DNA from 3 places in the Methylobacterium sp. 001424705 genome. Region 3 is predicted to be linked to each of the others. Evidence: predicted binding sites of a transcription regulator. Region 3 holds the regulator's gene; each other region holds the start of a gene.
The links. The regulator PhoB, encoded in region 3, activates phosphate uptake and scavenging genes when phosphate is short. The targets are predictions, from matches to a motif close to TGTCATNNANCTGTCAT.
Positions count from the first base shown of each region.

Region 1: a site for PhoB is predicted at 1,767-1,783, ahead of AC6EUL_RS04520 (alkaline phosphatase D family protein). Genes of this name have one in related genera too.
Region 2: a site for PhoB is predicted at 3,854-3,870, ahead of AC6EUL_RS11925 (PhoX family protein). Genes of this name have one in related genera too.

Region 1 is NZ_JCBANU010000003.1:215,132-222,152, forward strand. It holds gene AC6EUL_RS04515 (malate synthase G) at 1-1,510, shown strand, start outside; gene AC6EUL_RS04520 (alkaline phosphatase D family protein) at 1,827-3,416, shown strand; gene AC6EUL_RS04525 (ABC transporter ATP-binding protein) at 3,471-4,985, opposite strand; gene biuH (biuret amidohydrolase) at 5,103-5,861, opposite strand; gene AC6EUL_RS04535 (formamidase) at 5,858-6,886, opposite strand; gene AC6EUL_RS04540 (ABC transporter permease) at 6,910-7,021, opposite strand, start outside.
Region 2 is NZ_JCBANU010000013.1:93,859-100,879, forward strand. It holds gene AC6EUL_RS11915 (AI-2E family transporter) at 1-893, shown strand, start outside; gene topA (type I DNA topoisomerase) at 1,053-3,827, shown strand; gene AC6EUL_RS11925 (PhoX family protein) at 3,929-5,911, shown strand; gene parE (DNA topoisomerase IV subunit B) at 6,177-7,021, shown strand, end outside.
Region 3 is NZ_JCBANU010000024.1:49,896-56,916, reverse strand. It holds gene pstS (phosphate ABC transporter substrate-binding protein PstS) at 1-228, shown strand, start outside; gene pstC (phosphate ABC transporter permease subunit PstC) at 454-1,428, shown strand; gene pstA (phosphate ABC transporter permease PstA) at 1,462-2,352, shown strand; gene pstB (phosphate ABC transporter ATP-binding protein PstB) at 2,405-3,223, shown strand; gene phoU (phosphate signaling complex protein PhoU) at 3,309-4,034, shown strand; gene phoB (phosphate regulon transcriptional regulator PhoB) at 4,065-4,769, shown strand; gene AC6EUL_RS17610 (matrixin family metalloprotease) at 4,823-5,851, opposite strand; gene AC6EUL_RS17605 (SDR family NAD(P)-dependent oxidoreductase) at 5,944-6,756, opposite strand; gene AC6EUL_RS17600 (MFS transporter) at 6,831-7,021, opposite strand, start outside.

The DNA.
Region 1 (7,021 bases), on a different contig from region 3:
GGGCTATCGCGGCCGGGCCAGCATGCCCGCCTCCCTGCTCCTGCGGCACCACGGGCTGCACGTCGAGGTCGTCCTCGACCGGACGCATCGGATCGGTCGCTTCGATGCGTCCGGCGTCGCCGACATCCTGCTGGAATCGGCCGTCTCGACGATCATGGATCTCGAGGATTCCGTGGCCACGGTCGATGCCGACGACAAGGTCGTCGTCTACCGCAACTGGCTCGGCCTGATGAACGGGACCTTGACGGCCTCCCTCCACAAGGACGGCCGCACCCTGGAGCGGCGCCTCAACCCCGACCGGCACTACATCGCGCCGAACGGCGGCGAGGTGGTGGTGCCGGGCCGCTCCCTGATGCTGGTGCGCAATGTCGGCCACCACATGGACACCGATGCGGTGCTCGACGCCGAGGGCCGCGAGATCCCCGAGGGCATGCTCGACGCCGCGGTCACCGCGATGATCGCGATCCACGATCTCAAGGGGGATTCCGGCCTGCGCAACAGCCGGCGCGGTTCGGTCTACATCGTCAAGCCGAAGATGCACGGGCCCGAGGAGGTCGCCTTAGCGGTCGAACTGTTCGGACGCGTGGAGGCCATGCTGGGTCTCGACGCGAACACCCTCAAGATGGGCATCATGGACGAGGAGCGCCGCACCACGGTCAACCTCGCCGCCTGCATCGCGGCCGCGGCCGAGCGGGTCGTGTTCATCAACACGGGCTTCCTCGACCGCACGGGGGACGAGATCCACACCGCGATGGAGGCCGGCCCGGTCATTCGCAAGAACGACATGAAGGCGACGCCCTGGATCAAGGGCTACGAGGAGAACAACGTCGATGTCGGCCTCGTCTGCGGCCTGCTCGACCGGGCGCAGATCGGCAAGGGCATGTGGGCGGCCCCCGACGCCATGGCCGACATGCTGATGCAGAAGGGCGCCCACCCCAAGGCGGGCGCGAGCACGGCCTGGGTGCCGTCGCCCACCGCCGCGACCCTGCACGCGCTGCACTATCACGAGACCGACGTGCGGGCGCGGCAGGTGGAACTCGCCCGCCGGCCGCGCTCGGCCCTCGACGAGATCCTCGAGATCCCGCTGGCCCGGTCGAACTTCGCCCCCGACGACGTGGCCCAGGAGATCGACAACAACGTCCAGGGCATCCTCGGCTACGTCGTCCGCTGGATCGACCAGGGCGTGGGCTGCTCGAAGGTGCCGGACATCCACGATGTCGGGCTGATGGAGGACCGGGCGACCTTGCGGATCTCGTCGCAGCACATCGCGAACTGGCTCCATCACGGCGTCGTCAGCGAGGAGCAGGTGATGACGGCGCTCAAGCGGATGGCGAAGGTGGTCGATCGCCAGAACGCCGGCGATCCGCTCTACCGCCCCATGGCCCCGGACTACGACGGCCCGGCCTTCCAGGCAGCCAGCGACCTCGTCTTCAAGGGCCGCGCGCAGCCGAACGGCTACACGGAATGGATCCTCACCGAGCGCCGCCGCGCCGCGAAGGCGGCCCGCTAGACCGGCTTCCCATCCACCCGAGCCGGGTGCCGCGGCGCTCGGCTCGGTCTCGGCAGAGCCTGAAGGCGAAACAGGTCCGGTGCGGGCGGCACGCAGGGTCTGCGCCCCGGACGAAAACCTCCCTCGTGCCGCTCTCCTGCCGGGCTTCGGCCCGGCAGACAGGCCCCGCAATCCGCACCGGCATCACCACCGACGACGGCTCCGCATCCCATTCCCGTGCAGGGCAGAAGTCGCGAAAGGCCGCTGCCGCGTGCAGCGTCGTCAAGGCGTCAGACAGGAGCGCCATAGCGGAACCTTCGGAAGGGAGCCCGCCGCCATGTCCGCCTCGTCCCGTTCCAGCCTGACCCGGCGCCCGTTCCTGACCGGTGCCGCCGCCGGCCTCGTCGGTCTCGGCACCGGCGTCGTCCGGCCCGGCCTCAGCCGGGCCGCGGACCGCCCGGTCCTCACCCACGGTTTGCAATCCGGTGACGTCGACGGCGACTCCGCCGTGGTCTGGGCCCGGGCCGACCGCCCCTGCCGGGCGATGATCGCGTGGTCGACGACGGAAAGCTTCGCGGACATTCGCGGCGGCATCTTCGCCGATGCCCTGCCGGCGAGCGACGGCACCGTGAAGGTCGCCCTGAAGGACCTGCCGCCGGGCCAGGACGTCTTCTACCGGGTCCGCCTGCAGGATCTCGCCGCGCCGACGATCCTCGGCGCGCCGCAGGTCGGGCGCTTCCGCACGGCGCCCGCCGAGCGCCGCTCGGTCTCGTTCTGCTGGTCCGGCGACACGGCCGGCCAGGGCTGGGGCATCGACGAGGCCCGGGGCGGGATGACGATCTACGCCGCCATGCTGCGCAACCGGCCGGATTTCTTCCTGCATTCCGGCGACACGATCTACGCCGACGGACCGATCGTACCGGAGGTGCGCCTGCCGGACGGCACCCTCTGGCGCAACCGCGTCACCGAGGCGGTGTCGAAGCCGGCCGAGACCCTGGAGGAGTTCCGCGGACGCTACCGCTACAACCTCACCGACGCGAACGTGCTGGCGATGAACGCCGAGATCCCGATCTTCGCGCAGTGGGACGATCACGAGGTCACCAACAACTGGTGGCCGGGCGAGCCCCTGACCCGGGCCGAACACCTGCGGAAGGCCTATCGCGACCCGAACGTGCTGGCGCTTCAGGTCCGCGCCGCGCGCGCCTTCCACGAATACATGCCGATGCGCTTCGCGCCCTCGGAGCCCGGCCGCGTCTACCGCAAGATCTCGCATGGGCCGCTGGTCGACGTGTTCCTGCTAGACATGCGCTCCTATCGCGGGCCGAACGGCGAGAACCGGCAGACCACCTACGGACCGGAGGCTCACTTCCTCGGCCCGGCGCAGGTCGCCTGGCTCAAGCGCGCGCTCCTCGCCTCCCGCGCGACCTGGAAGGTGATCGCGGCCGACATGCCGATCGGGCTCGTCGTCCCCTACGATTCTCAGCCGCCCTTCGGGTCGGAGGCCGTCGCGCAGGGCGACGGGCCGCCGCTGGGCCGGGAACTCGAGATCGCCGACCTCCTGCGCTTCCTGCGGGATGCGGGCATCCGCAACACGGTCTGGCTGACGGCGGACGTGCACTACGCGGCGGCGCATTACTACGATCCGAACCGGGCGCGATTTCAGCAGTTCGAGCCGTTCTGGGAGTTCGTCGCAGGCCCGCTGCATGCCGGGACCTTCGGTCCCAACGCCCTCGACGACACCTTCGGGCCCCAGCTGCGCTTCGCCAAGGCCCCCCCGCCGGGCCAGACCAACCTCTCGCCCGCCGCGGGCTACCAGTTCTTCGGCCATGTCGCGGTCGAGGGCGCGACGGAGCAGATGACCGTCACCCTGAAGGACGCCGCCGATACCGCGCTCTGGTCGGTGACCCTCGACCCCGTGCGGACCTAGCCTGCCGGACCGGACACGCCCGGCAGCGTCGGGCCGATACGGCCGTGTCGCGCCTCAGTGATGCCCCGCCATGTGGCGACCGATGCTGCGGGCGTCGGCCTCGGCGCGACTCACCGCGTGCACGATGCGGCCGTCGGACATCACCACGATGCGGTCCGAGAGTTCCAGGATCTCGTCGAGATCCTCGCTGATCAGCAGGACCGCCGCCCCGGCGTTGCGGGCCGCCAGGATCCGGGCCCAGATCTCGGCGACGGCGGTGAAGTCGAGCCCGAAGCAGGGATTGGCGACGACGAGGAGGTCGACCGGGTCGGTGAGTTCGCGCGCCAGCACGGCCCGCTGCACGTTCCCGCCGGACAGGGTGGCGATCGGCGCCTCGGCGGAGGCGGTCTTCACCCCGAAGCGCGCGATGAGGTCCCGGGCGCGGCGGCGCATGGCGCCGGTGTCGAGCCAGACGGTCGGCCGCCCCGGGACCGCGCCCCCCTCGGAGGCGCCACGCTCCGCGCGCCGGTCGAAGGCCCGGAAGGCCAGGTTCTCCGCGACCGACATGCGCGGCGCGCAGGCATTGCGCAGCGGCTCCTCCGGGATGACGCGGACCCGCCGCGCCCGGCTCTGCGCGCGCCGTCCGTCATAGGCCTCGCCCCCGACCTCCACCCGGCCAGCGGCCGCCCGGATCTGGCCGCCGAGCACGTCGGCAAGTTCCTTTTGGCCATTGCCCGAGACCCCAGCGACGCCGACGATCTCGCGGGCCTGCACCGCGAGGGCGTCGACGGCGAGGTGACGCAGGCCGGAGGCATCGGTGGCGCGCAGATCCGCGATGCGCAGGACGACCCGGTCCGGGTCGGGCCGACCGACGCGGTTGGGGGCGGCGCGCACCGGGCGGGCGCCCATCATCATCGCCGCCATGTCGTCCCGGCTGAGTTCGCCGACCCGTCCGCCGCCCGCGAGCGTGCCGCGGCGCAGGACGCTGACGCTGCGGGCGAACGCCTCGACCTCGCGGAACTTGTGGCTGATCATCAGCACCGTCAGCTCGCGCCGGTCCGCCATGGCGCGCAGGAGGCCCAGCACCTCCTCGGCCTCCGCCGGCGTCAGCACCGAGGTCGGCTCGTCGAGGATCAGGAACCGGGCCTTGAGGAAGAGCTGCTTGATGATCTCGAGCTTCTGCTTCTCCCCGGCCGCGAGCTCGGCCACCGGGCGTTCGAGGTTCAGCCGGAACGGCATCCGTTCCATGAAGGCGGCCAGCGCCGCACGCTCGGCGCGCCAGTCGATCACCGCCGGCACCCGGGGCCGGGCGATGACGAGATTCTCGAGGCCCGTCAGGGACGGCACCAGGGTGAAGTGCTGGTAGACCATGCCGAGGCCGCGGGCCTGGGCGCCCTTCGGATTGGTGATCGCGACCTCGCGGCCATCCACCAGGACGCTGCCCGCGCTCGGCGCGTAGAAGCCCATGATGCACTTCACCAGGGTCGACTTGCCCGCGCCGTTCTCGCCCAGCAGCGCGTGGAAGCCGCCCGCCTCGATCTTCATCGAGACGGCGTCGAGGGCCGCGAAGGTGCCGAAGCGCTTCGACATGCCGATGGTCTCGACCGCGATGGCGCCGGGCGGCGGGGCCTCGGGCACCACCGCTGCCGCGTCTCCGTCCCGGGGCACCACGTTACGAAGCGATTGCGGGAAGGGCACCATCGCGGATCATCCCATCGCTACCAGGAGGGCCTCGGAGGTCGCCACGGCGCCGAAGACGCCGCCCTGCATCGTCACCATCCTGAGGGCGGCCTCGTGGTTGCCCCGGTCGGTGGCCGCGCAGGCGTCGGAGACGATCACGCATTCGAAGCCGCGGTCGTTGGCCTCGCGCATCGTGGTGTGGACGCAGACATCCGTGGTGATCCCCGTGAGGATCAGGTTGCGGATGCCGCGCCGCCCGAGGATCAGCGCCAGGTCGGTGGCGCAGAACGAACCCTTGCCGGGCTTGTCGATGACGGGCTCGCCGGGCATGGGCGCCAGTTCGGGGATGATCTCCCAGCCCGGCTCGCCCCGCACCAGCACGCGCCCGCAGGGCCCGGGATCACCGATGCCGGCTCCGATCCGGCGCGAGCGCCAGCGCTTGTTCTCGGGCAGGTCCGCCAGGTCCGGGCGGTGGCCCTCGCGGGTGTGGATGACGGGGTAGCCGAGGCGCCGGGCCGCCGCGAGCAGGCGGCCGATCGGCTCGATCGGCGCCCGGGTCAGGCCGATATCGTAGCCCATGGCGTCGACGTAGCCGCCGGGACCGCAGAAATCGATCTGCATGTCGATGATGACGAGGGCGGTGTTGTCGGGCCTCAGTGCCCCGTCGAAGGGCCAGGGATAGGGCTCGGCGGCGGCGTAGCGCGCCGCGTCCACCGCCGTCGGGGCGAGGGGCGCCGCCGGCACGGTAAGGGGCGCCGCCGGCACAGTGAGGGGCGCCGCGCTCATTCCGCCGCCTCCCGGGCGTCCGGGGTCTGTCCGGCGCCGTAGGACCGGGTGGGCGCGGCGAACCCGCAGGAGGTGCCGTCCACGACCTTGACCCCGTCCTCCCACGGCAGGCGGTAGCGGCCGGCGGCGAGGTCCTGCATGTAGGTGTAGGGGCAGTCCCCGGCGCCGCCCTTCACGGCCGTGTAGCCGCGGTGTCCGAGCTGGTAGATGTTGTTCTCGACGCCCCAATGCAGGCGCGCCTCGCGCACGAGGTCGGGCCGGACCTCCGCCGTGATGATCTCGTCGACGCGCCCCGTGGTGCCGTGGGCGATGATCTGACCGTCGAAGTTGACGATCATGCCCTCGCCCATGGAATCGAACGAGCCGTCCGAACCGCACAGGCAGACGTTGGCGGTGACCATCAGGTTGCAGAAGGCGTTCGACTGGTTGGTGAAGCGCCAGGATTCGCGGATCGGCGCCGTGTAGCCGGCCGTGCGGACCATGATCTCGGCGCCCTTGTAGGCGCATTCCCGGGCCATCTCGGGGAACATCCCGTCGTGGCAGATGATGAGGGCGATCTTGGCCCCGCGTGGCCCCTCGATGACCGGGATGCCGATGTCGCCGGGCTCCCAGGGCTCGACGGGCACCCAGGGGTGCATCTTGCGGTAGGAGAGCTTCACCGCGCCGGTCTCGTCGATGATGAGGCCGGTGTTGTACGGGTTTCCGTGCGGGTTGAATTCCATGATGGAGAAACAGCCCCAGATCCGGTTGTCGCGGCAGGCCTTCGCGAAGGCCGCGACCTCCGGGCCGTCCATCCGGCACAGGATGTCGGGGTTGGTGTCCATCGACAGGCCGTGAAGGGCGTATTCGGGGAAGACCACGAGGTCCATGGTGGCGAGGTTGCGCCGGGCCTTGCCGACCATGTCGACGATGCGCTGCGTCTGCGCCGCGAGGTCCGCCGGCGTGACCACGGTCGGCAGTTGCAGTTGCACCAGCCCGAGCACGACGCCGTTCGGAGATTTGTTGAGGCCGCCAAGTCCGTTCATTCGAATTACCTGATTGCTGAGGTTTACTTCGCCTGGCCGAGTTCGCCCGGCGCTCCCGCCAGGGCGTGGTTCGGTGACGAGGTGGCGATGAGGACGCCGAGGGTGAGGACGTAGGGCGCGGCGTAGAACAGGTAG
Region 2 (7,021 bases), on a different contig from region 3:
CCGCCACCCTCTGGGCCTTCCTGTGGGGACCGATCGGCCTCGTGCTGGCGACCCCCATCACCGTCTGCCTCGTGGTGCTGGGGCGCCACATCGAGCGGCTCTGGTACCTCGACGTCATCCTGGGCGACCGCCCCGCCCTGTCGCCGCCGGAGATCTTCTACCAGCGCATGCTGGCGGGCGACCCCGAGGAGGCGATCGACCAGGGCCGGATGTTCCTCAAGGCCCGCGCCCTCGTCACCTATTACGACGAGGTGGTGCTGGCCGGCCTGCTGATGGCGCAGGAGGACCTCTCCCGCGGCACCCTCGACCGGACCCGCCAGGACGAGGTCGGCACCGCGCTCCGGGCCGTGGTCGCCCGCCTCGGGACCGTGCCGGCGGGCCGGACGATCGGTTCCTCCGCCTCGGCCGGCAATTCCGAGACCTCGGCGGCCATCGCCGCCATCGGGCCCGACCGGCAGGTCGCCGCCGTGGTGCTGCGCCCGGAGGACCTCCCGGCCCGCTGGCGGGCGGCCCGGCCCGTGCTCTGCGTGTCGAGCCGTGGCCCCTTCGACGAGGCGGCCACCGCGATGCTGGGGCAGATCCTCGGCCGGCACGGCCTCGGCGCACAGGTGATGTCGATGGCGGAGCTTCGCCGGGGCGAAACGCCGGACGATCTCTCGGGGATCGCCCTGGTCTGCTTCTCCTACCTGGAGCCCGTCAGCCTGTCGCAGATCCGGCTGAACGTCCGCCAGGCGCGGCGGGCGATTCCCGGCGTCCGGGTCCTCGTCGGCTTCTGGCGCGAGCGGGATCCGGCCTCCCTCGACCGGCTGCGCCGCACCCTCTCCGCCGACGTGCTGGTGACCACCCTGAACGGGGCGCTCGACGCCGCCCTGACCTTCGCCAAACGGGGGTGAGGCCGGGCCGGGCCAGGGGGGCCATTTGACATCCCCCTGGGCTTGACCCACTTCTCCCCCGCGCCGACCCCCTCTCCGGACGGGTGGCGACGCCCCCCGCACAATCTGCGCATGGACGTTGCTGCGGGTCAGGCCCTGACGAGAGGCTAGTACCAGCACATGAAAGTCGTCGTCGTCGAGTCGCCGGCCAAGGCCAAGACGATCAACAAGTATCTCGGCCGCGACTACGAGGTTCTCGCCTCGTTCGGCCATATCCGAGACCTTCCGGCCAAGGACGGCTCCGTCGATCCGGAGGCGGACTTCCACATGCTGTGGGAGCTCGACGATCGCGGATCGAAGCGCGTCTCTGACATCGTCAAGGCGCTGAAGGGCGCCGACGGCCTGATTCTCGCCACCGACCCGGATCGCGAGGGCGAGGCGATCTCCTGGCACGTGGTCGAGGCGCTCACCGCCCGCCGCGCCCTCAAGGGCATGCCGGTGGAGCGCGTGACCTTCAACGCCATCACCAAGACGGCGGTGGAGACCGCCATGCGCCAGCCCCGGCAGATCGACCAGGCGCTGGTCGACGCCTACCTGGCCCGCCGGGCGCTCGACTACCTCGTGGGCTTCAACCTCTCGCCGGTGCTGTGGCGCAAGCTGCCCGGCGCCCGCTCGGCCGGGCGCGTGCAGTCGGTGGCGCTGCGCCTCGTCTGCGAGCGCGAGCGCGAGATCGAGGTCTTCAAGCCGCGGGAATACTGGTCCCTGGTGGCGACCCTGGTGACGGAGACCGGCGCCAGCTTCGAGGCCCGCCTCACCGGCGCGGACGGCAAGCGCATCCAGCGCCTGGACGTCGGCACCGGCGAGGAGGCGGCGGCCTTCAAGCGCGATCTCGAACTCGGCACCTTCTCGGTCGGCAGCGTCGAGGCCAAGCCCGCCAAGCGCCACCCCGCCCCGCCCTTCACCACTTCGACCCTGCAGCAGGAGGCCTCCCGCAAGCTCGGGATGGCGCCGGCCCAGACCATGCGCGCCGCCCAGAAGCTCTACGAGGGTGTGGAGATCGACGGCGAGACGGTGGGCCTCATCACCTACATGCGGACCGACGGCGTCGACATGGCGCCCGAAGCCATCGCCGACGTGCGCCGGGTCGTCGCCCAGGAATACGGCGAGCGCTACCTGCCGGGTGCGCCGCGCAAATACAGCGTCAAGGCCAAGAACGCCCAGGAGGCGCACGAGGCCGTGCGCCCCACCGACATGGGCCGTCTGCCCAAGGCGGTGGCCCGCACCGTCGATGCCGAGCAGGCCAAGCTCTACGAGCTGATCTGGACCCGCACGGTGGCGAGCCAGATGGAATCGGCCGAACTGGAGCGCACGACGGTGGACGTCGTCGCCCAGGTCGGGCCGCGCACGCTGGAGCTGCGCGCCACCGGCCAGGTGGTGAAGTTCGACGGCTTCCTCACCCTCTACCAGGAGGGCAAGGACGACGAGGAGGACGAGGACGGCCGGCGCCTGCCGCCCATGAAGGCGGGCGACCCGCTCAAGCGCGAGCGCATCGCCTCGACCCAGCACTTCACCGAGCCGCCGCCGCGCTATTCCGAGGCCAGCCTCGTCAAGCGCATGGAGGAGCTCGGCATCGGCCGGCCCTCCACCTACGCCGCCGTGCTGCAGACCCTGCGCGACCGCGAATACGTGCGGATCGACAAGAAGCGCCTCGTGGCCGAGGACAAGGGCCGCCTCGTCACCGGCTTCCTCGAGAGCTTCTTCAAGCGCTACGTCGAGTACGACTTCACCGCCGATCTCGAGACGCAGCTCGACCGGGTCTCGAACGCCGAGATCGACTGGCGCGAGGTGCTGCGCGACTTCTGGCGCGACTTCTCCGCCGCGATCGCCGGCACCAAGGAGCTGCGCGTCGCGGAGGTGCTCGACGCGCTCAACGACCTGCTCGGCGCCCACATCTTCCCCGAGAAGGCCGACGGCTCGAACCCGCGCACCTGCCCCACCTGCGGCTCCGGCCAGCTCTCCCTGAAGCTCGGCAAGTTCGGCGCCTTCGTGGGCTGCTCGAACTATCCGGAGTGCAAGTACACGCGCCAGCTCGCCGCCTCGGGCGTCGAGGGCGACGGCGAGGGCTCGTCGGAGAACGGCGGTCAGCCCGGCACGCGGGTGCTCGGCAACGATCCCGCCTCCGGCCTGCCCGTGACGGTGCGCGACGGCCGCTTCGGTCCCTTCGTCCAGCTCGGCGAGGCCGCGGCCGAGAAGGAGGCGCCCAAGCCCAAGCGCTCCTCGATCCCGAAGGGCACCAGCCCGTCCTCGGTCGACCTGGAGATGGCCCTGAAGCTGCTCGCCCTGCCGCGCGAGGTGGCCCGCCACCCCGAGACCGGCGAGCCGATCCTGGCCAATCTCGGGCGCTTCGGGCCGTACGTGCAGCACGGCAAGATGTACGCGAATCTCGGGCGCGACGACGACGTGCTGGAGATCGGCGCCAACCGGGCCATCGACCTCATCGTCGCCAAGGAGCAGGGCGGCGGCCGGCGCGGGCCGGCGGCCGATCCGGGCCGGCCCCTCGGCGAGCACCCGGAGACGGGCAAGCCCATCGTGGTGAAGTCGGGCAAGTACGGCCCCTACGTCACCGACGGCACCACCAACGCGACGCTGCCCAAGACCATGGCGGCCGAGGCGGTCGACCTGCCCCAGGCCCTGGAGCTGATCGCCGCCCGGGAAGCCGCGGGCGGGGGCAAGAAGAAGGCTCCGGCCCGCAAGGCGGCGGGCGCCAAGGCCCCGGCGAAGAAGGCGGCGGTCAAGAAGGCCCCTGCGGCGAAGGCCGCCGGGAAGACGGCTGCAGCGGACGGGGACGAGGCCTCGGCCAAGCCCGCCGCGAAGGCGACGGCCGCCAAGAAACCGGCGAAGGGCACCAAGGCTGCGGCCGAGAAGCCCGCCGCCGCGGCACGCCGGAAGGCTTAAGGATCGGTGGCCGGGGCACCGGCCGCTGTCACACCGGTGCCATGCGGGCGGGGTAGCGGGGACGGTCGTCAGCCCGCGCCCCGCACCGGACCCGCCACGCCATGACCGCATCGAACCAGAACCGCTCGCAGGCCGCCGAGGCCGCCGAGGATCGCGGGTCGAACGGCAGCGCCAACCCGACCTTCGGCGACGTGGTGGCGGCGCGCTTCGATCGGCGCGACCTCCTGCGCGGTCTCCTCGGGGTCGGCGCCATCGCGGCGGTGGTGACGCCCCGCGCCCTGGCCGCCGGCGGGGCGGTGGGTCCGGCGTCGCCGGCCAGCGACTCCCGATTCCCGTTCGCGGAGATCGAGGCCGGCTCGGACGCGCACCACCACGTCGCCGCAGGGCACGATGCCGAGATCCTGATCCGCTGGGGCGACCCGGTGCTGCCCGGCGCGCCCGCCTTCGACCCGCGCAATCAGTCCGCGGCGGCACAGGCCCAGCAGTTCGGCTACAACAACGACTTCGTCGGCTACTTCCCCATGCCGGGGGCGGCCGACCCGGCGGCGCACGGCCTCCTCGTCGTCAACCACGAATACACCAACGAGGAACTCATGTTCCCCGGCCTCGGGCGCCAGGACGGCAAGGCGGTGGACTTCCAGGGCATGACGCGGGCGCTCGTCGACATCGAGATGGCGGCCCATGGCGGCTCGGTTCTCGAGATCCGGCGCCGGGACGGCCGCTGGACGGTGGTGCCGGATTCCAAATACGCCCGCCGCATCACCGCCACGACGCCGATGGCGCTGACCGGCCCGGCCGCCGGCACCGACCGGGTGCGGACCGGCGCCGATCCCAGCGGCCGGTCGGCCCTCGGGATGATCAACAACTGCGCCGGCGGCACGACCCCCTGGGGCACGTGGCTGACCTGCGAGGAGAACATCAACTACTACTTCTCCGGCGCCCTGCCGAAGGACTCGCCGGAGGCCGCCAACCATAAGCGCTTCAACCTGCCGGCCAACGCCTATGCCTGGGGCCGCTTCCACCCGCGCTTCGACCTCGGCCGCGAGCCCAACGAGCCGAACCGCTTCGGCTGGGTGGTGGAGATCGACCCCTTCGACCCGACGAGCGTCCCCAAGAAGCGCACGGCCCTGGGGCGCTTCAAGCACGAGGGCGCGGCCGGCATCGTCGCGAAGGCCGGGCAGTACGTGATCTACCAGGGCGACGACGAGCGTTTCGACTACGTCTACAAGTTCGTCACCCTGGGCCGGGCCGACAGCGGCGACCGCGACCTCCTCGATTCCGGCACCCTGCATGTCGCCCGCTTCGACGCCGACGGGCGCGGCACCTGGATGCCGCTGGTCTTCGGGCAGGGTCCGCTGACGCCCGAGAACGGCTTTGCATCCCAGGCCGACGTGGTGATCGGCGCCCGGCTCGCCGCCGACTGGCTCGGGGCCACCAAGATGGACCGGCCCGAAGACGTCGAGGCCAACCCGAAGACCGGCAAGGTCTACGTGATGCTGACCAACAACGGGAAGCGCAAGGCCGATCAGGTCGACGCCGCCAACCCGCGGGCCGACAATCGGTTCGGCCATATCGTCGAGCTCACCCCCGACGACGGCGACCATGCCGCCACCGGATTCACCTGGGAGATCCTGGTCCGCTGCGGCGACCCGAGCATCGCCCAGGTCGGCGCCACCTTCTCGTCGGCCACCACGACGAACGGCTGGTTCGGGATGCCGGACAATTGCTCGGTCGACGGCCTCGGCCGGCTCTGGGTCGCCACGGACGGCAATGCCCCATCGCGCACCGGCCGCAACGACGGCATCTGGGCGGTGGAGACCGAAGGGGCGGGCCGCGGCACGGGCAAGCACTTCTTCCGCGTGCCCCACGGCGCCGAGATGTGCGGCCCCTATTTCACCCCCGACGACACCACCTTCTTCGTGGCCGTCCAGCATCCCGGCGAGGCCGACGAGGAGGACCCGAAGGCGGTGCCCGCCACCTTCGAGGCGCCCGCCACCCGCTGGCCGGACTTCGACCCGGCGATGCCGCCCCGCCCCGCCGTGCTGACGATCACCCGCCGCGGGGGCGGCCGCGTCGGGACCTGAGGCGGCCCACGGGCGCGGCGCCCGGCGCGACGATCCACGGATCACGCCACCGTCAGGCCTTCTTAACCACCCCCATACCATGTCATGGGGTGGTACGCCCTGTGCGGCGGGGGCTTCCGGCTCCCGCCTCTCGGAGCGGGAACCCCTTTCTGTTTCCGGTTTGTTCCGGTATGGTGAGAGGATGAAGGCGAATGCTGCACGGTCTCCCTCTGCGATCCGGCCCGCGAAGCCCGCGGCTGCCCCCTCACCCGCGCGAGGCGCTCCGGTGAGCGACCCCGCACGCGATCTCTTCGCCGGCGGCAAGGCGCCCCTGCCGAAGACCGCCGAGCGCCGCAAGCTCGACGCTGTGGCGCCGCTTCCCCCCGTCTCGGCGGAGGCCGGTTACGACGCCTCCACCATCGAGGTGCTGGAGGGGCTGGAGCCGGTGCGCCGCCGCCCCGGCATGTATATCGGCGGCACCGACGAGCGCGCCCTGCACCACCTCTTCGCCGAGGTGATCGACAATTCCATGGACGAGGCGGTGGCGGGCCATGCCAGCTTCATCGAGGTGGAGCTGGAGGAGAGCGGCCACCTCGTCGTCACCGACAACGGCCGCGGCATCCCCGTCGACCCGCACCCGAAATACCCGAACAAGTCCGCGCTCGAGGTCATCATGACCATCCTGCACGCGGGCGGTAAGTTCGACTCGAAGGTCTACGAGACGTCCGGAGGCCTGCACGGCGTCGGCATCTCGGTGGTCAACGCCCTCTCGGACGAGCTCGAGGTCGAGGTCGCCCGCAGCCAGACCCTCTACCGCCAGACCTTTTCGCGGGGGCATGTCCAGGGTCCCTTGGAAACCGTCGGCCGGGTGCAGAACCGGCGCGGCACCCGCGTGCGCTTCCACCCCGATGCCGAGATCTTCGGGGCGCTGAAGTTCGATCCCCGCCGCCTGTTCAAGATGGCCCGCTCCAAGGCCTACCTGTTCGGCGGCGTCGAGATCCGCTGGCGCTGCGCCCCCGCCCTCCTCGAGGGCCTGGACGACGTGCCGGCCGAGACCGTGCACCGCTTCCCCGGGGGCCTGCGCGACTATCTCGCCCGCGATCTCGAGGGCAAGGAACTCGTCACCGACGC
Region 3 (7,021 bases):
GGCGCCTGGCCGATCACCGCCGCCACCTTCATCCTGGTCCACAAGGATCCGGCCGACGCGGCCCGCACCGCCGAAGTGCTGAAGTTCTTCGACTGGGCCTACAAGAACGGTGACAAGCTCGCCGTCGACCTCGACTACGTGCCGCTGCCCGACACCGTCGTCAGCCAGATCCACGACGCGTGGAAGGAGATCAAGGGCAAGGACGGCAAACCCGTCTTCAACATGTAGGCCCGTCCTCACCCGGGAAGCCGAACCTCGCGGGCGCTCCGCCCGCGGGGCCAGGGGGCGAGCCGCCGTGCCCCCGTGACCGCGACCGACGGGCCCGGCGTCGCGATGCCGGGCTCCCCCTTCGCCACCCCCTATCGCCACCCCTTGGCAACGATCCGGTGATCCCCCCTCGCGCCGACGACCGGCGCAGGGTAGGACGCCGCCCGGTGAAGAGAAGACATTCGGATGGCCGCCTTGACTGACCAGATCGCCCTGACGCGGGGCCGCGCCGCGGCCCGCAAGACGCCCGGCGGCCTCGGCGACAGCCTGTTCCGCGCTGCCTCCTACGGCGCGGCGATCCTGGTGCTCCTGTTTCTGGCCGGCATCCTGGCCTCCATCGCGTACGGCGCCTGGCCGGCCTTCCAGGAATTCGGCCTCGGCTTCATCACCTCCAGCGTCTGGAACATCGGGCAGGAGCAGTACGGCGGCCTCGTGGCCATCGTCGGGACCCTGGCCTCGGCCGTCCTCGCCCTGCTGATCGGCGTGCCGCTCTCGCTCGGCATCGCCGTCTACCTGACGCAGCTCTGCCCCGGCTGGGCCCGCAAGCCCGTCTCGATGACCATCGAGCTCCTCGCCTCGGTGCCGAGCATCATCTACGGCATGTGGGGCCTGTTCGTGTTCGCCCCGCTCTTCGCCCGCTTCGTGCAGGTGCCGGTGTCGAACCTCGTCGAGGGCATGCCGATCGTCGGCACCCTGTTCTATGCCCGCGTCCCCTCGGGCGTCGGCATCCTCACCGCGGGCATCATCCTGGCCATCATGATCGTGCCCTTCGTGGCCTCGATCACCCGCGACATGCTCGACCAGATCCCGACGGTGCTGCGGGAGAGCGCCTACGGCATCGGCTGCACCACCTGGGAGGTGGTGCGCCACGTGCTGGTGCCCCAGGCCTCGGTCTCCATCATCGGGGCCATCATGCTGGGCCTCGGCCGGGCGCTCGGCGAGACCATGGCGGTGACCTTCGTCATCGGCAACGCCAACCGCCTCTCGGGCTCGGTCTTCGACCCGGGCTCCACCATCGCCTCGCGCATCGCCAACGAGTTCAACGAGGCCGACGGCATGCAGCTGAACGCCCTGATGGCCCTCGGCTGCATCCTCTTCGTCATCACCTTCTTCGTCCTGATCGTCGCGCGCCTCCTCACCCGCCGCGCGAAGGTCGCCTGAGGCCAGCCTCACCGAGTCGTCAGGAGCCGCATCATGGACGCCGCGAACCCCCTCACCACCGCCGCCCCGGCCCGGATCAGCCGGGTCCGGCCCGGCCGCCGGGTCGCCGACCGGATCCTGATCCTGGCGAGCACGATCGCCACGCTGGTGGGCATCGTCGTGCTCGGCTCGATCCTGTTCATGCTGGTGGTCGAGGGCATCAAGGGCGTCTCGCCGACCCTCTTCACCGCCCCGACGCCGGGGCCCGGTTCCGAGGGCGGCGGCATCGCCAACGCGATCCTCGGCAGCCTGGTGATGACCCTCCTGGCCATCCTGGTGGCGACGCCCGTCGGCGTGATGGCGGGGACGTTCCTGGCCGAGTACGGCCGCAACTCGAAGATCGCCGACGTCATCCGCTTCCTCAACGACATCCTGCTCTCGGCGCCCTCGATCCTCATAGGCCTGTTCGTCTACACGCTGATGGTGCGCCCCATGGGCTCCTATTCCGGCTGGGCCGGCGCGGTGGCGCTGGCCATCATCGCCACCCCGGTGATCGTGCGCACCACCGAGGACATGCTGCGCCTCGTGCCCTCGACCCTGCGCGAGGCCGGCGCCGCGCTGGGCGCCCCGCCCTCCATCGTCATCCGGAGCATCACCTGGCGCGGCGCCAGCGCCGGCATCGTCACCGGCATCATCCTGGCCCTGGCCCGCATCGCCGGCGAGACCGCGCCGCTGCTCTTCACCGCGCTCAACAACAACAGCTGGTTCGCCCCCAACCTGATGGGCGGCGTGCCGAACCTGCCCGTGATGATCTACCAGTTCGCCCTCTCGCCCTATCCGAACTGGCAGCAGCTCGCCTGGGCCGGCGCCCTCCTCATCACCGTCACGATCCTCGCCCTGTCGATCGTGGCCCGCTTCGTCATCAAGACCGAGCGGTCGCGCTGACCACCCGCGCGCCGCCTGTCCCCGCCGCTTCGCCCGATAGGATCTTGAACCGATGAACGCCGCCCCCGGGATCACGTCCGCGCAGCTCACCGGACGCCACAAGGCCGACGAGTCCTCACCGGTCCGCATCGCCGTCAAGGACCTGAATTTCTACTACGGCAGCTTCCACGGCCTGAAGTCGGTCAACCTCAACTTCCACGACCGCCAGGTCACGGCGCTGATCGGCCCGTCGGGCTGCGGGAAGTCCACCCTGCTGCGCACCTTCAACCGGATCTACAGCCTGTATCCGGACCAGCGCGCGGAAGGGGAGATCCTCCTCGACGGCCAGAACGTCCTGGATTCCGGGGTCGACCTGAACGAGCTGCGCTCGCGCATCGGCATGGTATTCCAGAAGCCGACCCCGTTCCCGATGTCGATCTACGACAACGTCGCCTTCGGCCTGCGCCTCTACGAGAAGCTGCCCAAGGCCGACCTCGACATGCGCGTCGAGGAATCCCTGCGCAAGGCCGCCCTCTGGGACGAGGTGAAGGACAAGCTCAGGCAATCCGGCATGGGCCTCTCGGGCGGCCAGCAGCAGCGCCTCTGCATCGCCCGCACGGTGGCCCAGCGCCCCGAGGTGATCCTGTTCGACGAGCCGACCTCGGCCCTCGACCCGATCTCGACGGGCCGCATCGAGGAGCTGATCGAGCAGCTGCGTTCGGAATTCACCATCGTCATCGTCACGCACAACATGCAGCAGGCGGCGCGCATCTCGCAGTTCACCGCCTTCATGTATCTCGGCGAACTGGTGGAGTTCGGGCCCACCACGCGCATCTTCATGAATCCGGAAAAGCGCCAGACGCAGGACTACATCACCGGCCGCTTCGGCTGATCCTCCGCCGGCCGGTCTCGGCCCGCGTCCCCCATCACCGCCAGGGCGGGCCCCGACAGGCGGGCCCGATCGAGGAGCGAACCCCATGCCCGACCACATCGTCAAATCCTACGATACGGACCTCGAGGACCTGCGCCGCTCGATCTCCGAGATGGGCGGCATCGCCGAGAAGATGATGACCGAGGCCGGCGAGGCCCTGGTGCGCCGGGACGCGCCCCTGGCCCAGGCGGTGATCGCCGCCGACGCCCGCCTCGACACCCTCCAGCGCGAGATCGAGGAGCGGGCGATCCTGCTCATCGCCCGGCGCCAGCCCCTGGCCATCGACCTGCGCGAGACCGTGACGGCGATCCGCGTGTCGAACGATCTCGAACGCATCGGCGACCTCGCCAAGAACGTCGCCAAGCGCGTCGTGGCGATCGCCGACCAGATCCAGCCGCAGAAGATCGTCATCGGCGTCCAGCACATGAGCGACCTGGTGCAGGAGCAGCTCAAGGACGTCCTCGACGCCTATGCCAGCCGCGACACCAAGGCGGCCCTCGACGTCTGGGAGCGCGACGACGCCATCGATGCCCTCTACAATTCCCTGTTCCGCGAGCTCCTGACCTACATGATGGAGGACCCGCGCAACATCTCGTTCTGCACGCATCTCCTGTTCGTGGCCAAGAACATCGAGCGCATCGGCGACCACACCACCAACATCGCCGAGACGATCCACTACCTCGTCACCGGCGAGAACCTCCTGGCCGAGCGCGAGCGCCCGAAGAACGACGCGTCCAACTACGCCACCGTGGACATGCCCGGCGCGGCCTGACCCCCGTGCCGGTCTGATCGAAAGCGCACGATGAGTACGCGTATCCTGATCGTCGAGGACGAGGAGGCCCTGACCCTCCTCCTCCGCTACAACCTCGAGGCCGAGGGGTTCATCGTCGACTCGGCCGCCCGCGGCGACGAGGCGGACCTGCGCCTGCAGGAGCAGGTGCCCGACCTCGTCCTGCTCGACTGGATGCTGCCGGCCCTGTCGGGGATCGAGCTCTGCCGCCGCATCCGCGCCCGGCGCGAGACCGAGCGGCTGCCGGTCATCATGCTCACGGCGCGGGGCGAGGAGGGCGACCGCATCCGGGGCCTCGGAACGGGCGCCGACGACTACATCGTGAAGCCGTTCTCGGTGCCGGAGCTCCTCGCCCGGGTCCGCGCCCTGCTGCGCCGGGCCAAGCCGGCCCACGTCGCCAACCTGCTGGTGGCCGGCGACATCGAGCTCGACCGGGTCAGCCACCGCATCCGCCGGGAAGGCCGCGAGATCCATCTCGGGCCGACCGAGTTCAAGCTCCTCGAATTCCTGATGCAGAGCCCCGGCCGGGTGTTCTCGCGCGAGCAGCTCCTCGACGGCGTCTGGGGCCACGACGTCTACATCGACGAGCGCACGGTCGACGTCCATGTCGGGCGCCTGCGCAAGGCCCTGAACCGCCCGCGCCAGAGCGACCCGATCCGCACGGTCCGCGGCTCGGGCTACTCCTTCGACGAGATGTTCGAGGCCGAGGCCGAGTAGCCGATCCCGAGGCGCGCCGGCCCAGCCGTCAGGCGGATAGCCGGGCCCGCCGCCTAGGCGAAGATCATCGCATCGGTGGGCAGGTGGACGGTGAAGGCCTTGCCCTCGTCGACCCAGCCCGGACCGGCGGCGCCGTGGTTGATGCCGTTGGCTTCCTCGGCACTGCCGGCGAAGTGATGCTGGCCGGTCTGGGTGTTGTAGAAGCGCTCCAGGGTCAGGCCGCCGGGGGCGCCCGCATCCGCGTAGGCCTCGAAGGCCACGCCCTCGTACGTGTAGGTCGGCGCCGTCTTGAGGACCTGGTCCCGCTCGGCGACGCTCGTCGTGAAGAAGTGGGCGTTCGAGGCCGTGTCGAAGAACCGGAACACGTCCACCGTGTCGGCGCCCTGGGCCGGGGCCGCCCACGGGGTGCCCTCGTAGGTGAACCACGGCAGCGTCTTTTCGATCTGCGCCTTCTCGGCCGTGCTCGTGGTGTAGAAGTGATCCCCCGTATGGGTGTCGTAGAACCGATAGACCGCCGTGACGGCGGTGCCGGCGACCGGGCTCGTCTGTGCCGCCGCGGCCACCACCGGGGCGGGCGGCGCACCGTACAGGGCCTGGATCCCGGCGATGTCGCCGGCCGCCAGGGTCGTGATGCCCCTGTCGAGGATGGCGTTCATCACCTCGGGCTTGGCGTCGTAATGGTCGAGGCCGAGCGCGTGGCCGATCTCGTGCAGCGCCACCAGGGAGAAATCCACGTTCTGGGTGCCGACGATGCGGGCGCCGGAGGCGTGCCAGCCCTCGCCGCTGTCGAAGGTCACCTCCGCGGACTGCATGCGCTGGCCGCTGTAGGAATAGGTGGCGTAGCCCAGGGTCTTGCCGAGCCCGTCGATCCCCCCGAGGGTGAAGTCGATCTGGGCGTTGGCCGTCGCGGCCACCTGCTGGAAGGCGATGTCGGCGGCGGCGGCCCAGGTGGCGAAGGCGGCCTGGAGGAGGCTCACGAAGCCGGTGGGGATCGTGCCGTCGACGGCCCAGGTGACGGTGCCGCCGCCCGTGCCTGCCGCGCCCGTTCCCCAGCGCGGACCTTCCAGCGCATAATCCCCCATCGGCCGCCCTCCCGTGCGTTCGGGCCAGGGTCGGCGGCAGAGGTTGCGAAATCCTTACCGGACCGGCCGCAACGCGTCGGGGCGGCGCGTCCTCACACGATGCTGCGCACCACGCCGCCATCGACGCGCAGCGCCGCCCCGCTGGTGGCGCTGGCGGCCGGGCTGCAGATGTAGGCGACCATGCTGGCGACCTCCTCGACGGTGGCGAGGCGGCCGATCAGCGAGGTCGGGCGGTGCTCGGCCACGAAGGCGCGGCCGGCGGCGTCGAGGTCGACGGCGCCCCCGGTTCCGCCGTCCTGCCCCTGCGCCATGCTCTTCATGAAATCGGCGACCCCCTCGGACAGGGTCGGCCCCGGCAGCACGCTGTTCACGGTGACGCCGCTGCCCGACACGGTCTCGGCGAGCCCCCGGGCCACGGCGAGCTGGGCGGTCTTCGTCATCCCGTAATGGACCATCTCCACCGGGATGTTCACGCCGGATTCGCTGGAGATGAAGACCACCCGGCCCCAGCCGCGCGCGACCATGCCGGGGGTGTAGGCCCGCGCCAGGCGCACGCCGCTCATCACGTTGGTCTCGAAGAACCGCTGCCAGTCCTCGTCCGGGATCTCGAAGAACGGCTTCGGCTCGAAGATGCCGGTGTTGTTCACCAGGATGTCGACGTCCGGCAGGCCGGCGACCACGCGGGCCGCCCCGTCCGGACTGGCGACGTCCCCGGGCGCCCCGATGAAGCCGGCACGGCCGGTCTCGCGCTTCAGGCGGTCGACGGCGTCGCGGACGCGGTCCTGCGTCCGCCCGTTGATCGCCACGTTGGCGCCGAGTTCGCCCAGGGCCTTGGCGATGGCGTAGCCGATGCCGCTGGTGGAGCCGCTGACGAGGGCGCGCTTGCCGGACAGGTCGAGGTTCATGGGATCGTCCTTCGGAGAGGCACTGATCCGGGTCAACGCGCAGGTCGGGCCCTGGTGCGATCGCGGCGGATGCGTCAGGCGCGGGGCTGGCGCCGCAGGACGCTGGTCACCGCCCCGAGGCTCGCCAGCGCGACGGCGCACCACAGGGTCGCGGTCACCGGCCCGGCCGGCGGGCCGCCCTGGTGCAGGCCGAAGATCACCGCCACCAGGGCCGCGCCGAAGGATTGTCCGGTGAGGCGGGCGGTGGACTGCATCCCGCTCGCCC